Regions from separate parts of the Streptomyces sp. NPDC006012 genome, predicted to be linked through region 3. Evidence: riboswitches for the same ligand, from Rfam matches in the RefSeq annotation. Region 3 holds a riboswitch; each other region holds the start of a gene.

Region 1 (6,534 bases), on a different contig from region 3:
ACCGCGACCAGCGACCCCGTCTTGCCGCTGAGCACGTCCAGGTAGTGCTCGACCGGGTCCCGGCCGTCCGAGGGCCCGGCCGTCTCCAGGATCTGCCCGGTGACCAGCCTCTCGAACGCGAGGGCCTGTACCCGCACCGCCTCCGGACCGAGGTCGGCGAGGATCTGCGAGGCACGGGCGAAGAGGAAGTCCCCGGTCAGGACCGCGACCGAGTTGCCCCAGCGGGTGTTCGCGCTGTCCACCCCACGGCGCACGGCGGCCTCGTCCATCACGTCGTCGTGGTACAGCGTCGCCAGATGGGTCAGTTCGACCACCACGGCGGACGGCACCACCCCGGGTGCGTACGGATCGCCGAACTGTGCCGCGAGCATCACGAGCAGGGGCCGGAAACGCTTGCCGCCCGCCAGCACCAGGTGCTGCGCGGCCCCCGTGATGGACGGGACCTCGCTCTTGGTGGCTTCGAGCAAGCCTTCCTCGACAGCCGCCAATCCGGCCTGGACATCGACTTCCAGAGCCTGGTCCCGCACGCTCAGCCCGAACGGCCCGACGACGGTCACGAGGGGTCTCCTGTCTGCTGGTGTCTGCTGGCGGTTACACGGTTTGTCGATAGGTCGGTGCCATCACTCAAGTCAGCGTATCCGGTCAGGTTTCGATCACCGATAGCGCCCACGGCCCAGGCCGGGCGGTACCGAATCACGACCGGTATGTTGCTGATCAGTTGATACAATCCGATATTCATCGAGTTGGCGGCATATCACATCTTTTGCCCCACTAATGCCTCGGAGCGCAGCCCCTGCACATCCGCACGCCCTTCCCCCGCGAGACCGCCCGCACAGACCTCCGGATCCCCTCTGCCCGACGGGACGCACCCGCACGCGCGCGTGGCGCCCGCTGACAGCCGAACCCGCACCAGCCCCGCCCACCCCCAGCTCCGGGATTCACCCCGACCGACTCACCGACCGAACCGCGCCACGCGACACCCAGCAGCACCCCCGGTACGCGTACGCAGAACACGGCCATACGTCCGTCCGGGTCGACGCGCACAGGTGCGGCACCAGCGAGGGGGGCGACGGGGCCGCCCTGCGGCGGAGACGGCGGACCGGGGGCGGCGGACGGAGTGAAGACCGCGGATGGGGCGAAGACTCCGGATGGAGTGGAGGCGGCGGACGAGGTGGAGGTCGTCGAGCGGCCGGCCGCGCAACCCTGATGCGACAGCGCCGTGGACATGTTCGGCATCTCCTGCGCCGGCACCCCTCCCTGAAAAACGCATACATAGGGGAAGCAAGTCAAACTGGTGCATTTGGTCGGGCTGGAGATGGGGGGCGCCCCGGGGGTGATGAATGGCCGGGTGGCGTGGAGCGACCCGGGGGCGAGGTCCGACCGGAGGGAGGGGGTACCCCGGGAGGCAGCATCCGACCAGAAGGCGGGGAGCGGCCCCAGGGCGGCATCCGGCCAAGCGACGGCAGGCCGAAGACGCCCATGCCCCCTCGGACGGCAGAAGGCCCGGAACCCACGGCGCACTCGGAGACGGCAGCAGCGGTGAAACGTACAGCCGTACCGACGGGCTCGCGGCACGCGGTGCCATCAAGGCCGCGGTGCCTGCGGCGGGCGGCCGGCCCGACCCGTACCACGACCACTGCCCTCCGTACCGTCCTCCGTCCGGTCGAGCGCTGCCCCACGACCGCGTCCGTGGACTGATCGGCCCCTGGTCGCACCAGTACCCCGAGCGCGGCCGGTCACCCCGACCGACCGTCGAGTTCCTCAAGGAGACTCCGCGCTGGTGGGACCACTGACTGAAGGGCAGCGCGCCGCCCGACCGCCGGTACGGGTCCGGGCCCTGGACCCCACGATCGAAGCACGGCGCCGGAACCGGCCGAACCGCCGAGCGTGAACTGGTCCGTCACGCCGGACGGACCGTTCCCGGGCGACCCGTATATAAGGAGCGACATCAAGGACGAGCGGCGGAAGGAACGCGGACGGAAAAAATGCGGACGGAAGGCGGAATAAAGTCACTGCGTGCCACACGAGTACGCACACACCCCCAGACGGTCCCGGAACGAACCGAGGACGCACCGGAGACGCACACAACCACCCGGCACCCCGCTGTCGGCCCGCGCCAACTCGGACCTGTCGAGCCGTCCGCAACGGCCTGACCAGGCACGGGACACGACGGTCCAGGTCCGTCCGGAGTTCGCCTGTGAGGCAGGCCACTTCCACGCCGCCGACGAGGCGCTCTGCGCGACAGACACCGAGGCGACCTTCCGCCGGGCGCGAAAAGAAGTAATTCAGCGGCCCATAGGGTGAAGTGACCGTTTTGCCGTTATTGGCACTTCAATCCCCCTTGATACCTAATGCACTTCGATTCTCGGATGAGTGATTTGGGTCACACGCTACGGCGTGTCGACCTCCGAGCCGGACCCTCAACCACCCGCCTCCAGTCGCACAGTTGACCGTTGGCAGTCGCAAAGGATCTAGCGGTCATACGCCTCATCTCGCAGGCAATCCGCATGATCTATGAATCCGGTACTTGTTTCCGGCATGTGCGGTCGCATAGCTTCCGGGCCAGTCGGGTGGACGCCAAATCCTGCCGCCACCCGTCGTGAACCCATCGACGAACACAAATTCGTACGGCAGGAGCGGGGGACCCAGGTAAGTCGCCGGGCCGGACGGCACAGCCGACCGGAACGGCTAGGGGTGAAGCCGAGTCGCCATGTGGCGGCCTGGCCGGGCGTCTCCCCGCCCGAACCCGACAGCTCACCTCGCAGGCGCCGGAGAGGAACACCATGTCTGCTGCCGCTCAGCCCCGCCGTCACCGCGTCAACCGCCTCGCTCGCGCCCTCGCGGTCGCCGGCACGGGTGCCGCCGTACTCGCTCTGCCTCTCATCGGTGCCACCGGCGCCCACGCGGCCACCACCGCGCCCACGGCGGCCGTCAGCGGGACCACCACGGCCGTGACCACGGCCGGATACAAGAACAACCTCGACGGCTGGATCCGCGAGTCGCTCTCCGTCATGGCCCGCCACAAGATCCCGGGCACCTACAACGGCATCTACCGCAACATCATCCGCGAGTCCTCGGGCAACCCCCGTGCCATCAACCTCTGGGACTCCAACGCGGCGAAGGGCATCCCGTCCAAGGGCCTGCTCCAGGTGATCGACCCGACGTTCCGGACCTACCACGTTGCGGGCACGTCGAACGACATCTACGACCCCGTCGCCAACATAACGGCAGCCTGCAACTACGCCGCCCACCGCTACGGCTCGATCGACAACGTCAACGGCGCCTACTGACGGATCCACCGTCGACAGCGGCGACCGGCGGATCCGCCGTCAACAGCGCCTGCTGACGAGCCCGCTGCTCGCGGCCGAACCGTTCACGGGGTTCCCGGAAACAGTCGTTCGAGGACGACGGCCACGCCGTCGTCCTCGTTCGACATGGTGATCTCGTCGGCCACCGCCTTGAGTTCGGGGTGAGCGCCCTCCATCGCCACCCCGTAGGCGGCCCACCGGAACATCGGGATGTCGTTCGGCATGTCGCCGAATGCGACGGCCCGGTCCGCGCCCAGCCGCAGGTGCTCGGCCGCCAGCGCCAGACCGGTGGCCTTGGTGATGCCGCACGGCTGCAACTCCACGGTCCCCGGCCCCGACATCGTGACGCTCGCCAGGGAACCCACGGCCGAGCGCGCCGTCGCCGCCAACTCGTCGTCGGACAGCGCGGGATGCCGCAGCAGGACCTTGCTGATGGGCGCGCACCACAGATCGTCACGCCGCTCGACACGGACGGCCGGCAGCGTCGGATGCGGCATCAGATACCCGGGTTCGATGAGCGTGAGCCCGTCCACCCCGTCCTGGTCGACGGCCGCGTACACCTGCCCCACCTCGGCCTCGATCTTGCCGAGCGCGGTCTCCGCCAACTCCCGGTCCAGGGTGACCGACCACAGCAGGCGGTCCGCGCCGGCGTCGTACAACTGCGCGCCCTGTCCGCACACCGCGAGCCCCTCACCGCCGAGTCTGTCCAGCAGCGGCCGTACCCGTGGGGCGGGGCGCCCGGTGACCACCAAGTGCCGGGCACCGGCCCGCGCCACGCGGGCGAGCGCGGCGAGGGACCGGTCGGAGAGGGTGTCGTCACCACGCAGGAGGGTCCCGTCGAGGTCGGTGGCGACGAGTGAGAATGCGGGAGGAGCGGCCATGACCCGAGAATACGGACAGCGCGCCGCTCCGGCTCACGCCCGCTTCCCGCTCCCTCCTCGCCACGCCGTAGCGTCCGTCCTCTCTTCTCCTCTCCCGGGCCTCGCCTTCAACCCCCTCCACCCCCTGCCCCCTTCACCCCTTGCGCCCATGGCTCGCAGATTCAGCGCCTCGTCCCGTGCAGCCGTGACGCGGGAGTGGCGCCGGTCTCAGCCGTGCGCCGCCACCAGGTGTCTGGTCAGGCGTGGGGAGGCGAACTCGGTGCCGCACACGAAGCGCATCACCGGCCCGTAGGAGGCCGCGGCGGGCAGGCCGGTGAAGTACAGGCCGGGGACCGAGGAGACATACCCCGGGCCGAGGTTCGGAGTGCCGCGGCTGACGGCGAGCCGGGTGCGAAGCCCATGACTCAGAAAGCCCATGGCCGCGATGTCGACGCGGTAGCCGGTCGCCGCGATGACGTGGTCGGCCACCAGCCGGCCGGTGGCACCGGCACGCGTGCGGACCGTGAGGACCGGCGCCCCGTCGAGGGCTTCCGCGCCCACGACACGGTCGATCTCCTCGACCCGTACCTTGCCCTCGAAGCGGTCCCGCAGCCACCAGGCGCCGAGCGGGCCGAGTACCCGGCGGACCAGATAGTGCCGGGTGCGGGCCGGGAGGTAGCGGTAGGGCTGCGGGTAGTGGCTGAGGGCCCACAGCGACCAGGCGCGGCCGAACGGCGACCCGGGGCGCAGCCGCGGCTGACGCCAAGGCGGGGCACCGAAGCCGACCCGGCGCCGCGCGACCACCCTTACCCGCGCACCCGCCTCGGCCGCCAGCGCCGCCGTCTCCAGCGCGGACTGGCCGGCGCCCACGACGATCAGCTCCTGGCCGGCGAACCGGCTGAGGTCGTGGTGCTGGCAGCTGTGGGACACCGGGCCGGTCGGGGCGGGCCCGTCCGCCGCCGCGGCGGCCAGCTCCGGGGGCAGATGGGACAGGCCCGACAGTCCGGTGGCGACCACGACCGCGCGCGCCGTGAACGACTCGCCCGACTCCAGCTCGACCTCGAAGCCGCCGGCCGAGCGGTGGTCGACCGAGACGACCCGGACCCGTTCCAGGCCGGGCACCAGTTCCCGCTGGAACCACTCGCCGTAGGAGATGAACGTCCCGACCGGGACGATGTCCTCGACGCCGGCCAGCCGCGATATGCCCGCCGCGGCGCAGTAGTCGGCCAGGGTGTGGCCGCGCCGCGGTGCGTCGATGCTGGACGCCGCCGGGGTCGACTTGAGGAGCATCCCGGCGGGCATGTGGTCACGCCAGCTCACCATGGGGTCACCGAAGACGCGTACGGGGATCCCGCTCGCCTTGATGTGGGCGGCGGTGGACAGGCCGAAAGGCCCGGCACCGATGACTGCTACCGGTCGGATCACGAAGTCCCTCCCCAGGACGTGGTGCTTGCTTCGCGTACGAGGAACCGGTCCGCGAGCACGTCCTGGTGCCCGGCGGTCAGGACGGCCGCCTCCTCGTCGGTGGGGATGAGCACGACGGGCCGGCCGACGCGCCGGCCGGCCCGCTGCAGACCCTCCACCGGGCAACCCGGTTCCTCCGCACCGCTCGTCGGCCGGACGAACGCGTGCTGTGGGCAACGGGACGACGCCGCGGGCGTGCAGCGGTACTCGGTGATCACGCACCTGGGCGCGCCCAGCCGGCCCGGGCCGCGAACCGCTCCGGCACCGCCGTGGCGCATCGGGTAGTCACCGGACTCGATGATTCGGTAGTCACCGAAATCGACGGTCAGGTAGTCACCAGACTCGACGATCAGGTAGTCACCGAAATCGACGATCAGGCCGGGCACCTCACGGTCCGTCCGGAAAGACATGCTGACGGCATTCCTGGCCACGGGTCCCCCCCACGTGTCCCCCACGGACCGGACCCACCCCGTCCGTGTCCCCCAAAAGACGCTAAGCCGGAATTGCCCCCTCCGACAACAGGCCCTATTAGGACATTGTGAACTCTTCGGACACTGCCCCGGGAGGCGGCACACCCGTAACGTGTGCCGCGAACCATGGCACGCATGGCCATGCACGGCACGGATGAGAGTGAGGCACCACCCATGCCCCCCTTCGACGTCCCCGAAGGCGACACCTTCGGCCCGCACAACCTCCCGTACGGCGTGTTCTCGCCCCTCGGCAGCCAGGAGCGGCGCGTCGGCGTCCGGCTCGGCGACCAGGTGCTCGACGCGGGCGCCGCGGCCGCCGCGCTCGGCTCGCCGTATGTCTCCCTGCTCGCACGGCCCACCCTCAACCCGCTGCTCGCCGCGGGCCGCACGGCGTGGTCGGACGTACGTCGCGCGCTGACCGCGTGGGTGACG
Region 2 (6,534 bases), on a different contig from region 3:
CCTGGGACAAGTGCGAGCGCCTGGGACAAGTGCAACCACCGGAGCCAGGAACAACCACCGGAGCCAGAAGGCAACCACCGGAGTCAGAAGCAACCACCGGGACGGTTCTGGAGCGGTCTGATAGGAGTGCTTCAGGAGCGGATCGGCGGGGTCACCGAGCGGCCGGGGAGTGCATCAGAAGCGGACCGGCCGCGTTGCTGACCGGCGGAGGGGAGTGCTTCCGGAGCGGACCGGCTGTCTCGCTGACCGGCGGCCGGACCGGCGGGGTCACCGGCCGGCCGGGGAGCGCTTCAGGAGCGGACCCCGGGCCGCCGCTCGCGGAGCCGGCGGCCGGGGCCTGCGCCCGAGGCGGTTGCCGGGGTCACTTCAGGTGGAACTGCTGACCCGGGTAGATGAGGTCGGCGTTCTCGACGATGTCCTTGTTCAGCTCGAACAGCTTCTGCCAGCCGCCGGCGACGTGGTGCTTCTCGGCGATCGAGCTGAGGGTGTCGCCCTTGACGACCTTGTACTCGCCGTCGCCCTTCTTGACCTTCTTGCCCGTCGGGGTGGTGACGGTCCTGCTCGCGGCCGGGCGGTCGGCGGAGCGGGAGGCGGCCTGCTGCTCGGTGGCACGGCTGGAGGTGGAGCCGGTCGAACCGGAACCGCTGGAGCCGGAACCCGAACCGCTGGAGCCGCCACCGGAGTAGGGGCTGCCGGACAGGCCCGTGCCGCAGACCGGCCAGGCGCCCTTGCCCTGGCTCGCGAGGACCTTCTCGGCGACCGATATCTGCTGCGCCTTGGTGGCCTTGTCGGCGGAAGCCGCGTACTGCGTGCCGCCGTAGGCGGCCCAGGTGGAGGCGGAGAACTGCAGGCCGCCGTAGTAGCTGTTGCCGGTGTTGATGGACCAGTTGCCGCCGGACTCGCACCGGGCGACGGCGTCCCACTCGGAGGCGGTGGCGGCGGAGGCGTTGCCGACGGCCATCAGCGGGACGGCGACGGCGGCACCGGTGACACCGGCGAGCGCGACGACACGGGTGGCCTTGGACGGGCGACGGTGCTTGCCCTTGCTGGAGAACAGCATGGATCGATCCCCTCACCGACGCCTGCGAGGTGAGCTGTCGGGTTCGGGCCGGTTGAGTTGCCCGGCCGCACCTCCGCGTGGAGGCACGGCTTCACCCCTAGCCGCTTCGGTCAACCGACCGCAGCGGCACCTACCTTGGGTCCCCCGCTCCTGCCTACGGCGCTTGACGCGACGGCTGTTCCCGTACGGCCGCTGGCAGGATTCGGCGTTGCGGCAGCCGGGGCCCGCGGTGGCGAGCGGTCATGACCGTAGACACGCGATCCGCGGAATTTCAAAGACGATCAAGGCTTCTGAGACTCATCCCACACTTTCACCAAAGCGGACATTAAGCCCGAAGCGGGATGCCAACTCCCGCTATCCGGCGTGCCCTTCAGCCGCGGCCTTCAGGGTCTGACCGGGGGTGATGTGATCCGGGTCGGAACCGATGGCCTTCTTGTTGGCGGCGTACAGCGCGTGCCAGCCGCCGTCCACGCCAAGCGAGTCGGCGATGGAGCCGAGGGTGTCGCCGGCCCGGACGGTGTAGGCGTGCTTGCCGGACGGCGCAGCCCCTCGGCCACCCGTCCCGCTTGTCCCGCTTTCATCCGCACTGCCACCCCGGTGACGGCCGCCGCCGTCCAGGGAACCGGTGTCGACCAGGCTCCAGGAGCCGCCGGTCCGCCAGGAGTTGTCCTCATCGGCCGAACCGGGGGATTCCGTGGATGAACCACCGATTCCCGGCGAAGCACTGGAGTCAGGCGATGCCGACTTGTCGGACTTGCCGGATTTTGCAGGCCCGCCCGTCGCGCCATGGCCCACACCCGGACTCGCGCTCGCGCTCGGCGACGGAGAGCCGGACGGCGAACCACCGAGGAGGGAGCCCGAAGTGGAATCCGAGGAGGTGTCGGACGACGGCGGCGAGTCGGACAAGCCAAGCGAGCCGGTCAATCCGGACGAACCAGATGAACCAGATGAACCAGAACCGTTCGCCGAACCCTTCGAACCCGACTCGTCCGAATCCTCCCCATCCTCCGAATTCTCCGGGGAATTCTTCTGGCCGGTCGAGGAGCCACCCGTGACGCCGGTGTCGACCCCGACATGGCCCGACTTGGCGGAGAGCCCGGAGAGCAGGGCGCAGGTGGCCCAGGGGGTCGTCCCCTGGTCGGCGAGGATCTTCTCGGCGACCGCGATCTGCTGCTGGCGGCTGGCCTGGTCCGGGGTGGCCGCGTACTTGTCACCGCCGTACTTGTCCCAGTCCTGCTGCGAGATCTGCAGTCCGCCGTAGTACGCGTTGCCCGTGCTGGCGCTCCATGAGCCGCCGCTCTCGCACTCGGCCACCCGGTCCCAGGTGGTGCCGTCGGCCGCACTCGCGGCGGTGGCGGCGAGGAGCGGGATGGCAATCGCGGAGCCGGTCACTCCGGCCGCGACGACGAGGGCCGGAGCCTGGCGGGGGCGACGGTGACGACCGTTCCCGGTGAGCATGCGGAAGCCTTTCGCGCGACGGCACTGACCGGTGCGGTGGATCGTGCCGGACTACCGCACCGAGGGGTGAACGTATAGGCATACGATCCCTTGTCACAAGTTAATGCCGCACGGATCACATGAAGATCACAGCCGTGAAACGCTGTCATTTTCCCTTTCCGGCAAGGGCGTACGGCATTTCGCAGTCCGGTCGATCACCGGACAGGGGTGAACTCCACCGGCAAAGTGCGCAATCCGCGCATGATGAGCCCGCCTCGCCACCGCAGATCGGCCGGATCCGCCGCAAGTCGCAGATCGGGGAGGCGGGTGAGGAGGGTGGCGAGCGCGGATTGGCCCTCCAGCCGGGCGAGCGGGGCGCCGAGGCAGTAGTGGATTCCGTGCCCGTAGCCGAGGTGTTGGTTGTCACGCCGGCCGAGATCGAGCACGTCCGGATCGGCGAACCGCTCCGGGTCCCGGTCCGCGGCGGCCAGAACGACCAGGACGGGGTCGCCGGCCGCGATCCGCTGCCCGCCGATGTGGACCGGCTCGGTGGCGAACCGCCAGGTGGCGAGCTCCACCGGACCGTCGTAACGCAGCAGCTCCTCGATCCCGCTCGCCAGCAGCGCCCGGTCCCCGGCCGCGAGGGAGTTCTGCAGCCGGTCGCGCTGCCCGGCGTGGGTGAGCAGCGCGTAGGTGCCGTTGCCGATGAGGTTGACGGTCGTCTCGAACCCGGCGAACAGCAGGATGAAGGCCATCGCCGCCGCCTCGTTCTCCGTGAGGTGCTCGCCCTGGTCCGAGGCGCGGATGAGGCCGGAGATGAGGTCCTCGCCGGGCGCGGGCTCGGCGGGCAGCGCGGCGCGCTTGCGGTGGATCAGCTCGGCCAGGTAGCCGCGCATCTTCTTCACCGACCGGGCCACCCCGCCCCGGGGCCCTCCCCCGTGCCGGATCATCATCCCCGCCCAGTCCCGGAAGTCGTCCTGGTCCTCACGCGGAACGCCGAGCAGGTCGCAGATGGCGTAGATGGGCAGCGGGAAGGCGAACTCATGGATGAGGTCGGCCGAGCCGCTGGCCGCGAACCGGTCGATGAGCTGATCGCTGAGCTGCTGCACCCGCGGTGCGAACTCGGCGACCCGCCGCGGCGTGAACGCCTTGCTGACCAGCCGGCGCAGCCGGGTGTGGTCCGGCGGGTCGATGTTGAGCAGATGCGTCATCAGCTCGGCCTTGCGCTCCCCCGGGATCCCGGTCTTGCCCTTGGCGTGCTCGGGCTCGTCGTGATGTGCCGGATTCTTCGACAGCCGCGGATCGGCCAGCGCCTGCTTCGCGTCCGCGTAACGCGTGATCAGCCATGCCTCGACCCCGCTGGGCAGTTCCGTCCGGTGCACGGGGGCGTGCTCGCGCAGCCAGGCGTACGCCGGGTAGGGGTCCGCGGCGAACTCCCAGGTGAAGAGGGAGGGCGCGGCGGGGGCTGAGGCCGGGGGGAGGGGCTGGTCGGTCACTCTTCGACGGTATCGGGCGCGGGCACGTGGGAACGGCTCCGGTCCCACCAGTACCGGGCGCGGACCTCGTAGATCACGGCGAGCTGCCGGGCTGCCTCCACCGCACCGCGTCGCGCAGCCGCCTCCAGGTACGGGATCGCCTGCCCGTCGTCGCCACGGCGCAGCAGCAGCGTCGCCAGTTGGAGGACCGCCGGCTGGTGCCCGAGGTCCGCGGCCCTGCGGTACCAGTCCTCCCGCTCCGTCCCCTCGGTCAGCGACGCGAACCGCATGATGACCGGGATGTCGCCCCCGTCCACCCGCGGTCGCAGCGCGGCCCGGGCCCCGTCCAGTACGGCCGCGCGGTCGACCTCCCGGTCCCCGAGCAGCGTCCACCACACGTCGTCCGGAACGGGCGGCAGGCCGCCCGACCGCAGCGCCTCAGCGACGAGCGCCCCGTACGCCCGCCACGTGCCGGTCTTCTCCCCCGCCACGAGCAGCCCGGAAATCCCGAACATCGGCGCCGTGGCCCAGGCCAGCCCGGTTTCGAGGGCCTCCCGCTCCGCGCCGTGGGCCGGATAGCAGGCCGCCGCCCGCAGCAGCAGCTCCACCGGCACGGCCTCCGTGACGCCGCACCGCGCCAGGTCGACGGCCGCCCGCACCAGCAGCCGCCCGCGCGGATGCTCGGTCTGCGTGCCGAGGCGCTGCCACTCGTCGTACAGCAGGTGCCCGATCGCGAAGTAGGAGGCGGCACCCTCCCGCCCGCTCCACATGTAGGCCGGGTACGCGCGCGGGTCGTCGGTGTGCCCGGCCAGCCGCTCAAGCTCCGACTCGCTCCATTCCCGGGCCAGTTCGACCGTGCGGGCCAGCGCCAGCACGCTCTCAGCCGGGCCGGTGCCGGAACGCCGCCGGTAGTACTCCCGCGCGGACATCGTGCCGAGCACCACCACACCGCGGCCGGTGAAGCGCTGCAACAGCCGCCGGTCCAGTCCGCCCGGGCCGAGGTGGTCACTGAGTTCGTCGAGCCAGAGGACCCGCTTGCCCGGACTGTCCTTCAGCTCGCCGGGCAGCCGGCGAAGGTCGTCGTGCGGATCGGGGGCGTACAGCAGGTAGCCCTCCTCCGCGAGCGACCGTACGGCGTTCCACGCGGTGTAGGACTTCCCGGCGCACGGTTCGCCCAGGACCACCACCAGTCCGCCCCGCCCCAGCAGGCCCCGCAGCTCCGCGTCGCAGTCCCGGGGGACGTACGGCGGCACCTCCGGCAGCCCGGGCACGAGCCGGGTCGGCCGCACCCCGAACCACACCGGGTCGGCCTCGTCCACGGGGCCCCACAGCCCGGTCGCGGGCCCGGGCGCGACCGGGTAGGTGAGGTACTGCACGCCGACCACCTGGGCGTGGAAGGTGGCGTCACGGAAGTCGAGGTGATCGGCGGACCTCGCCGACCCGTGATCCTGGGCGGGGGCCTCCGGTGCGGGGGTGTGGGGCGCGGGGACGCTGGCGGGCGCCTGTGGTGTGGGGTCGTGGACGAGTGGTGCCGGTGCCGACGCGGGGGCGCTGACAGGTGATGCCGGTGCGGGCAAGGGGGCGCGGGCGGGCGCAGCGGATGCGGGCGCGGGATGGTGGATGGGCGAAGCCGGTGCGGGGGTGTCCGTGTGTGGGGCCGGTACAGGGGAGTCCACGAGCGGCAAAGGTACGGGGGCGTCCGCTGGTGGGGCCGGGGCACGGGTGTCCACGAGTAGCGTCGGGGCGCGGGCGTCGGCGGAAGCGAGGCGGGTGGGTGAGCCGTCGGCCGTGTCGGAGTGGGCAGTCCCGGAGTCGGCGGTCTCGGGATCGGTGTCGTCGCAGTAGATGTCGGCGGAGTGAGCCTGGCCGGGGGGAGCGAGGTCGACGTGAGCGAGGTCGGGTTGCGTGCTGTCGGTGAGCGCGGACTCGGAGAGCGCGTTGACGGGAACCACCGGTCAGGCGCGGGCACGGGGCGGTCCGCGGTCCGCATCCGGTCGACGAACCGGCGGTAGGCGTCCGGGCTCTGCTCCCGCAGCGTGAGCAGGTAACCGCGCAACGCATCACGGCTCGCGTAGCCGGGAAACGGTAACTCCCGCTGCGCGTCCTGCACCTCCAGGAGCTTGCCCACGAGCCATTCCAACTCCCGCTCCATGCAACGCCCCCACGCGTAGCCGCCACCCGTGTGGCCAACGGTACTCGCGGCTGATCCGCCCGGCGGCCTCCGAGCGCTCCCTGAGCGGTCCCAGGTCCCCGGTCGGCGCTAGGCGTCCACCCCCTCGACGGTCCGCACCGCGTCCCGGTAGGCCCGGGCCGCCGCCCGCAGCGCCGCCTCGGGGTCCACGCCCGCCGCCTCGGCTCCCGCCGCCAGCGCCAGCAGTTCGTAACCGATGCCCTCGCCCCTTGGCAGCGGCACCTCAAGGCCGGCCGTGCGCACACGGGAGGCGAGCTTGGCGGCCAGGGCCAGCCCCGGCTGGCCGAGCGGGACGCCGTCGGTCACCGAGGCACGGCGTTTCTCCTCCGCCTTCGTACGCAGCCAGTGCTCCTTGACGTCCTCCGGGGTCT
Region 3 (6,534 bases):
GCTGACCCGTTTCGAGAGCCAGGGACTGGACAAGGGTCATGTGGTGAACGATCTGCTGTTCCGCCGCGTACCGCACCCGGGGCAGCGGCGAGAGCAGTGATGACAGCGGTTCCCCCACCGGATTCATCAACAGGTGATCGTTAGGGTCGATGCCGTGGCCACCTCCTCCCCGTATCCGATATACCCCACCGGCGCCCCGGGCCCGGAGTTCCGGCCGGTGCGCTGGTGGCAGCGCGGGTGGGTGCGGTACGGGGCGCTGATCGCCCTGCTCGCCGTCTCCGGGCTGGTCATCCTGGCGCTGGTGCGCGAGCAGACCGGTACGGAGGGGTTCCTCGTCGGCATCGGACTCGCCGTGCTGCCCGTACCGCTGCTGCTGGCCGCCTTCCGGTGGCTCGACCGGGTCGAGCCCGGACCCTGGCGGAACCTGCTGTTCGCGTTCGCCTGGGGGGCGTGCGCGGCGGCGCTGATCGCCATCGTCGCCAACAGCTTCGCCACGAAATGGATAGCCACCGCGACCGCGGACCCGAGCAACGCGAACACCCTCGGTGCGACCGTCATAGCGCCCGTCATCGAGGAGTCCGCCAAGGCCGCGGCCGTCCTCCTGGTCTTCCTCTTCCGCCGGCGCAACTTCACCGGGATCATCGACGGGATGGTGATAGCCGGGGTCGCCGCCACCGGTTTCGCGTTCACCGAGAACATCCTCTACCTCGGTACGGCCTTCGGCACCGACCAGCTCACCGGTGACCACGGCATCGCCTCCGTCACCGCCGCCACCTTCTTCGTGCGCGTCATCATGTCGCCGTTCGCGCACCCCCTCTTCACCGTCCTCACCGGCATCGGCTTCGGCATCGCCGCGCGCGCCGCGGACCGCCGGCAGGTGCGGCGGGTCCTGCTGCCGCTGTGCGGGCTGCTGCTGGCGATGGGCATGCACGCGTTGTGGAACGGCTCGTCCGCCTTCGGCCGGTTCGGGTTCTTCGTGGTCTACGCGGTGTTCATGGTGCCCGTGTTCGGCCTGCTGACCTGGCTGGCGATCTGGAGCCGGCAGCGTGAACTGCGGACCGTGCGGGAGGAGCTGCCGGCGTATGTGTACGCGGGCTGGCTGGGGCCCGCCGAGCCGTTCGCGCTGGGTTCGATGGGCGCGCGGCGGCTGGCCCGGGACTACGCGGACCACCACCTCGGCAAGCAGGCGGCGCGGACCGTGGCCCAGTACGCGGTGTACGCGACGTCTCTGGCGTTCCTGCGGCAGCGCGGGCAGCGGGGGCGGGCCGGTGCGGACTTCGTCGTGCGGGAGCGGGAACTGCTGGCGGAACTGTGGCAGCGCCGGCAGGTGGCGCGGCCGGCCCTGGAGTACGCGGCACGGGCGACCGCCCGGCACCAGGGGCCGGGCCCCTGGCCGGGCACCTGGCCGCCGGCGCAGTGGCCGGGTACGCCGGGTACCTGGCCAGGGCAGTGGCCGGGGCAGTCACCGGAGCAGCCGTCGGGTACCTGGCCGGTGCAGTCGCCGGGTGGCCGGCCGGGTTCCGGCCCCTCGACGCCGTACGGCTACTCCGTACCGCCCGCCGGCCGTCCCACGGTGCCGTATCCGACGTACAACCCCTACCGGACCTGACGGTGGACACCGTGATGAGCCGCGGGCGGCGGCCATGAGAAAGACCGGGAAGGTCAGGCCGAGGCCCGGGTGAGGCGGTCCACCTCTTCCGTCGTCAGGTTCAGGTCCGCCACGGCGAGCAGCGCCGGGAGCTGGTCCAGCTTCCGGGCCGAGGCGATCGGCGCGACCACGGTCGGCTGGGCCGCGAGCCAGGCCAGGGCCACGGTGGGGACGGCGACGCCGTGGGCCGCGGCGACCTCGTCCAGGGCCGCGAGGACCCGCCGGCCGCGCTCGGTCTCCGCTAGCTCGGCCAGGTTCCCGCCACGCCCGCTGTCCACGGTCGCACCGGGGCGGTACTTGCCCGTGAGGAAGCCGGCGGCCAGGCCGTAGTACGGCAGGACCCCGAGCCCGGCGCGGGCGGCGACGTCCTGCAGGGGACCCTCGTAGGTGTCGCGCGAGACCAGGTTGTAGTGGGGCTGGAGCGCCACGTACCGGGCCAGTCCCTCGCGGTCGGAGAAGTCCAGGGACTCCTGGAGCCGCTCCGCGCTGATGTTGGACGCGGCGATGTGCCGCACCTTGCCGGCCCGCACCAGTTCGTCGAGCGCGCCGATGATCTCCTCGACCGGCACGTCCGGCTGGTCGAAGTGCGTGTAGTAGAGGTCGATGTGGTCGGTCTGCAGACGCCGCAGCGAGGCGTCCGCCGCGGCCTTGATGTTGGCCGCGGACAGTCCCTGGAATTCGGGATGCTGGCCGACCTTGGTGGCGATCAGGACGTCCGCACGGTTACCGCGTGCGGTGATCCAGTTGCCGATGACCGACTCGGACTCGCCGCCCTTGTTCCCCTCGATCCACGACGAGTACGTGTCGGCGGTGTCGATGAGGTTGCCGCCGGCCTCGGTGAAGGCGTCCAGGACGGCGAAGGACGTCGGTTCGTCGGCGGTCCAGCCGAAGACGTTGCCGCCGAGGACGAGCGGGAAGATCTCCAGGTCGGAGGAGCCGAGTCTGTGTAGGGAAGTCATGGTCATCATCAACGCACTCGCCGGAGGTCACCATTCCGCCGACGGACGCAAAGACCCCGTAAAAACACCTGACCGGCAGCCCTGGCGTCGGGGGGATGCCGTCAGGACCGCCGGGGATCAGGGGTGGGTCAGGGGGTGAGGCCCTTGTCGCGCAGCCAGGCCATCGGGTCGATGCCGCTGGACTGGCCGCCCGGGTGGACCTCCAGGTGGAGGTGCGGGCCGGTGACGTTGCCGGTGGCTCCCACGCGGCCGATGAAGTCCCCGGTGGTGACCTTCTGTCCGACGCTCACATTGATCGAGGACTGGTGGCAGAACCAGAGTTCGGTGCCGTCGTCGAGGGTGAGGATCGTGCGGTAGCCGTAGGAGCCGGCCCAGCCCGCCTCGGTGATCGTGCCACTGTGGACGGCCTTGATCAGCGCGCCCGTGGGAGCGGCGAAGTCGAGGCCGGTGTGGTAGCCGGAGGACCACATGGAGCCCGGCTGGCCGAAGGTGCCGGTGAGCGTGTACGAGGGGGTCGGCAGCGTGAACTGCTTGGCCAGCGCGGCCAGGCGCTCCTCCTCGGCCTTCTTCTTGGCGGCGGCCTCCGCCTTCTCCTTGGCGGCGGCGGCCTTGGCCGCGGCATCCTTCTCCGCCTTGGCGGCCGCTGCGGCGACCTGCTTGTCGGCGGCGGACACGGCGGCGGCGACGGCCTTGGTGTCGGCCTGGCCCTGCTGCTGCTCGGCCTGGGCCATGATGCGGTGGCGCAGCGCCTCGCCGGCGTCGGCGGTGCCGTCGGCGGTGTCGGCCTCGGTCACGCCGACGCGGCTCAGTGCGGTCGTGGAGCCCTTGGGGGCGTGCGAGGACGAGTCGTCGCCGAGCAGGGAGCCGACGGAGGGCAGGTCCGGCATGGAGATGGACACCGGGGGCTTGCCGGTGTTGGCGCTGGCCATGCCGCCCGCGCCGACGGCGGCGATGACGCCGACGCCGAGGACCGTGGAGCTACGGGCGAGTCCGCCGCGCTGCTTGGCGACGCGGTGCCGGCCGCGTATCGGGCGGACGGAGTCCTCGGTGGGGTTCCATTCCCCCCAGGTGCCCTGGGCCTCGTCGGCGCAGTAGCCGCCGTAGGCAAAGGTCTCGGTGCCGTACTGGCTCGGCGTGAACGGGGCTTCTGGGGCAGGCCGATTGGACGCCACGCAGGCGTACTCCTTTCCTTCCTCCGCCTACCGGGTTAGCTGACGGGTTCGGAGCAGGAAGGTCTCCTACGCGCTTGTACCGGCCGTGTCTCCACGGTGGTGTCCGCGCGATTCACCCCAAGATGGTGGTTCCCCGGTTCCCTTACGAGATTCGGCGCGTGAGCACGGAGCCGTCTCGGGTGACGGCTGGGACGACCGCGCTGCGTTATCGAACGTTAATAGACCCGGCGGCCAGATTCCAAGCCGTTCAGCTTGATCCTTAACGCAATCCGGTGCGGACTTACCGGTCATGCGCGGCGAAAAACGGGCGACTTGACCTCGGCTGCATCAAAAATCTGAAACCCGAGCGGACCTGACGGAGTTTCAGTTGTTATGCGGAGGGGGTTCGCCCGATCACCCGCCGTGACAATGACCAAGGGGCGATGTACGAGACCGCTGAATACGATGTGCGGGACCGCAAAAAAACTCAGGGCCGGAATCCTTGGAACTGGATTCCGGCCCTGAGCCTTCAGTAGCGGGGACAGGATTTGAACCTGCGACCTCTGGGTTATGAGCCCAGCGAGCTACCGAGCTGCTCCACCCCGCGTCGGTGATGACAACTATACGCCATGCGCAGGACAGCAAACGCACGCACGCCGGTACGGCTCCCGCCCGGTCGAGCGGGAGCCGGTGCGGTTCCCGCTCAGGCGAGCGGGAGAAGCCGTGCGGTTCCCGCTCAGTCGAGCAGATGTCGGTTCGGTTCCTTGGCCGCCGCCTCGTACTCGGGCAGTACGACGACGTCGACGCCCGCGGCCGTCAGCAGCCCGCTCCCGTCGGCACCCGCGACGAACGTGTCGGGCTCCCGCCAGGCGGTGACCACCCGTCGTACCCCCGCGTCCAGGATCAGCCGGGCGCAGGGCGCGGGGCGGGAGGCCCGGCGGGCGCACGGTTCCAGGCTGCTGTAGACGGTGGCCGAGGCCAGCCGCGGATCCGCCGGGTCGATCTTGGCGAGCGCGGCCTCCTCCGCGTGGACCACGGAGTCGTCCGCCTCCCGGGAGAACCCGCGGGCCAGCTCCGTACCGTCCGCGGCCACCACCACCGCGCCCACGCTGAACGCGGTCCGCGAGGGCGGGCACAGCGCCGCCAGCTCGCAGGCGATCCGCATCCAGTGCCGGTCCGCGGCGGCGGCCGTCCCGCCGGTTCCGGGCGCGGTCGGCTCGTACCGCAGCAGGACGACGTCGTCGATCCGCCGGGTCTCCAGCAGCCTGAGGCGTCCGCGCTGGTACTCCCCCGGCCCGAACAGCCGGGGCGCCCCGGGGGCCCCGACCAGCAGCGGCGCGACGACGAGCTGGAGTTCGTCGGCGAGACCCTGCCCCAGCAACTGGGTGTGAACGGTCCCGCCGCCCTCGACCATCAGCCGCCGCACCCCGCGCTCCTCGTACAGGTGCCCAAGGAGCGCCCGCCAGTCGATGCCGGGGCCGGGGCCCAGCGGGACGACGTCGGCCGCGAGTCCGGCGCGCAGCGCCCGCTCGGCGCCCCCGTCCGTCGTGAAGAGGACCTTCTCGCCGCCGGTGTGCCAGAACCTGGCGTCCGGGTCGAGGTCGCCCGAACCGCTGACCGTGACCTTGAGCGGGTACTCCGGACGGCCGGCCGCGAGCCGGGCGGCCCGCCGTTCGGCCGCGTTGACCAGGAGCCGGGGGTTGTCGGCGCGGATCGTGCCCGCGCCGATCAGGATCGCGTCGGCGGACGCCCGCACCGCGTCGACCCGGTCGAAGTCGGCCGGAGAGGAGAGCATGAGCCGCTCCGGGCCGGTGTCGTCCAGACAGCCGTCGAGGGAGACGGCGGCGGACAGCAGGACGTGCGGGAAGGGCATCTGCGTACTCCAGTGGGGAGACGTGCGGGCGGGGCGGCCGGTCCGGGCGGCGAGGCACCGGGGTGCGGGTGGACGGCGTACGAGTCGGGCTTGCTGAACTCGTGGCTTGCTCGACTACGGGCTTGCTTCAAAGGTGAAGCAAAATTACACGGGCCGGCGGGCGGTCTGCGGGCGCGGCCGTCGCGGGTGCGGTCAGGGGCTTCGTCAGGGATGTTCCGGGGACGCCGGCCGGGACGCGGTCACCGCCGCCGGCCCGGCAGCAGCCGCGCGGGCAGCAGTGCCAGGGCGAGCAGGCCCGCCGCGACGGCGTACGCGATCCGGAAACCCGCCGGGTCCGGTCCTGCGGCGCCCAGCACCACCGTGAGCAGCGCCGTCCCCACGGAGGCGCACAGCTGCGAGTTGATGTTCAGGGCCGTGCTCGCCGCGGCCACCCGGTCGTTCGGCAGGTCACGGGTGGCCGTCGTCATCGTCGGCATCAGCACCATGCCGGTGCCGATGCCCATCACCGTGGACGCGGCCACGACCCGCCAGGGCGCCACGCCGTCCTCGCCGACCTGAAGGGCGGTCAGCGCCATGCCGAGCGCGCCCACCGCCGTCCCGGCGGCGACCAGGCGCCGGGGCGGGACCCGGTCGACGATCCGGGCCGCCACCTGCATCGTCGTACCGACGGCGAGTGCGACGGGTATGCCCAGCAGCCCGGTGTCCGTCGCGCTGACGCCGCGCTGCTGCTGCCAGTACAGCGGCCCGAGCAGGGCCGAGCCGAAGTAGCCGCAGGTGAACAGGGCGAGGGTGGCGATTCCGGCGCCGAAGGTGCGCTCGCGCAGCAGCCGCAGGTCCAGCAGCGGTGCGCGGACGGTCAGCGCCCGGCGTACGAAGGCGGCGGCCAGCACCAGGCCGGCCAGG

The links. A riboswitch is a leader RNA that binds a small molecule or an ion and turns the genes downstream of it on or off. The one in region 3 is predicted to bind cyclic di-AMP.
Region 1: it holds a riboswitch for cyclic di-AMP, as region 3 does, so the genes downstream of both, ACFYPJ_RS07495 (transglycosylase SLT domain-containing protein) here and ACFYPJ_RS33480 (M23 family metallopeptidase) in region 3, are expected to answer to the same signal.
Region 2: it holds a riboswitch for cyclic di-AMP, as region 3 does, so the genes downstream of both, ACFYPJ_RS26375 (transglycosylase family protein) here and ACFYPJ_RS33480 (M23 family metallopeptidase) in region 3, are expected to answer to the same signal.

The regions. Positions count from the first base shown of each region.
Region 1 is NZ_JBIAIE010000003.1:138,426-144,959, reverse strand. Features, by position in the region: gene ACFYPJ_RS07505 (polyprenyl synthetase family protein) at 1-557, opposite strand, end outside; partial or broken gene ACFYPJ_RS07500 (peptidase S15) at 1,578-1,790, shown strand; cyclic di-AMP (ydaO/yuaA leader) riboswitch at 2,600-2,781, shown strand; gene ACFYPJ_RS07495 (transglycosylase SLT domain-containing protein) at 2,784-3,290, shown strand; gene ACFYPJ_RS07490 (HAD family hydrolase) at 3,374-4,189, opposite strand; gene ACFYPJ_RS07485 (FAD-dependent oxidoreductase) at 4,397-5,593, opposite strand; gene ACFYPJ_RS07480 (hypothetical protein) at 5,590-6,042, opposite strand; gene fahA (fumarylacetoacetase) at 6,277-6,534, shown strand, end outside.
Region 2 is NZ_JBIAIE010000018.1:187-6,720, forward strand. Features, by position in the region: gene ACFYPJ_RS26375 (transglycosylase family protein) at 362-1,060, opposite strand; cyclic di-AMP (ydaO/yuaA leader) riboswitch at 1,065-1,232, opposite strand; gene ACFYPJ_RS26380 (transglycosylase family protein) at 1,415-2,518, opposite strand; gene ACFYPJ_RS26385 (cytochrome P450) at 2,713-3,993, opposite strand; gene ACFYPJ_RS26390 (hypothetical protein) at 3,990-5,924, opposite strand; gene ACFYPJ_RS26395 (nucleoside triphosphate pyrophosphohydrolase) at 6,233-6,534, opposite strand, start outside.
Region 3 is NZ_JBIAIE010000029.1:78,526-85,059, reverse strand. Features, by position in the region: gene trmB (tRNA (guanosine(46)-N7)-methyltransferase TrmB) at 1-100, shown strand, start outside; gene ACFYPJ_RS33490 (PrsW family intramembrane metalloprotease) at 155-1,609, shown strand; gene ACFYPJ_RS33485 (aldo/keto reductase) at 1,663-2,607, opposite strand; gene ACFYPJ_RS33480 (M23 family metallopeptidase) at 2,736-3,779, opposite strand; cyclic di-AMP (ydaO/yuaA leader) riboswitch at 3,787-3,946, opposite strand; tRNA gene ACFYPJ_RS33475 (tRNA-Met) at 4,292-4,365, opposite strand; gene ACFYPJ_RS33470 (dihydrofolate reductase family protein) at 4,495-5,631, opposite strand; gene ACFYPJ_RS33465 (DHA2 family efflux MFS transporter permease subunit) at 5,871-6,534, opposite strand, start outside.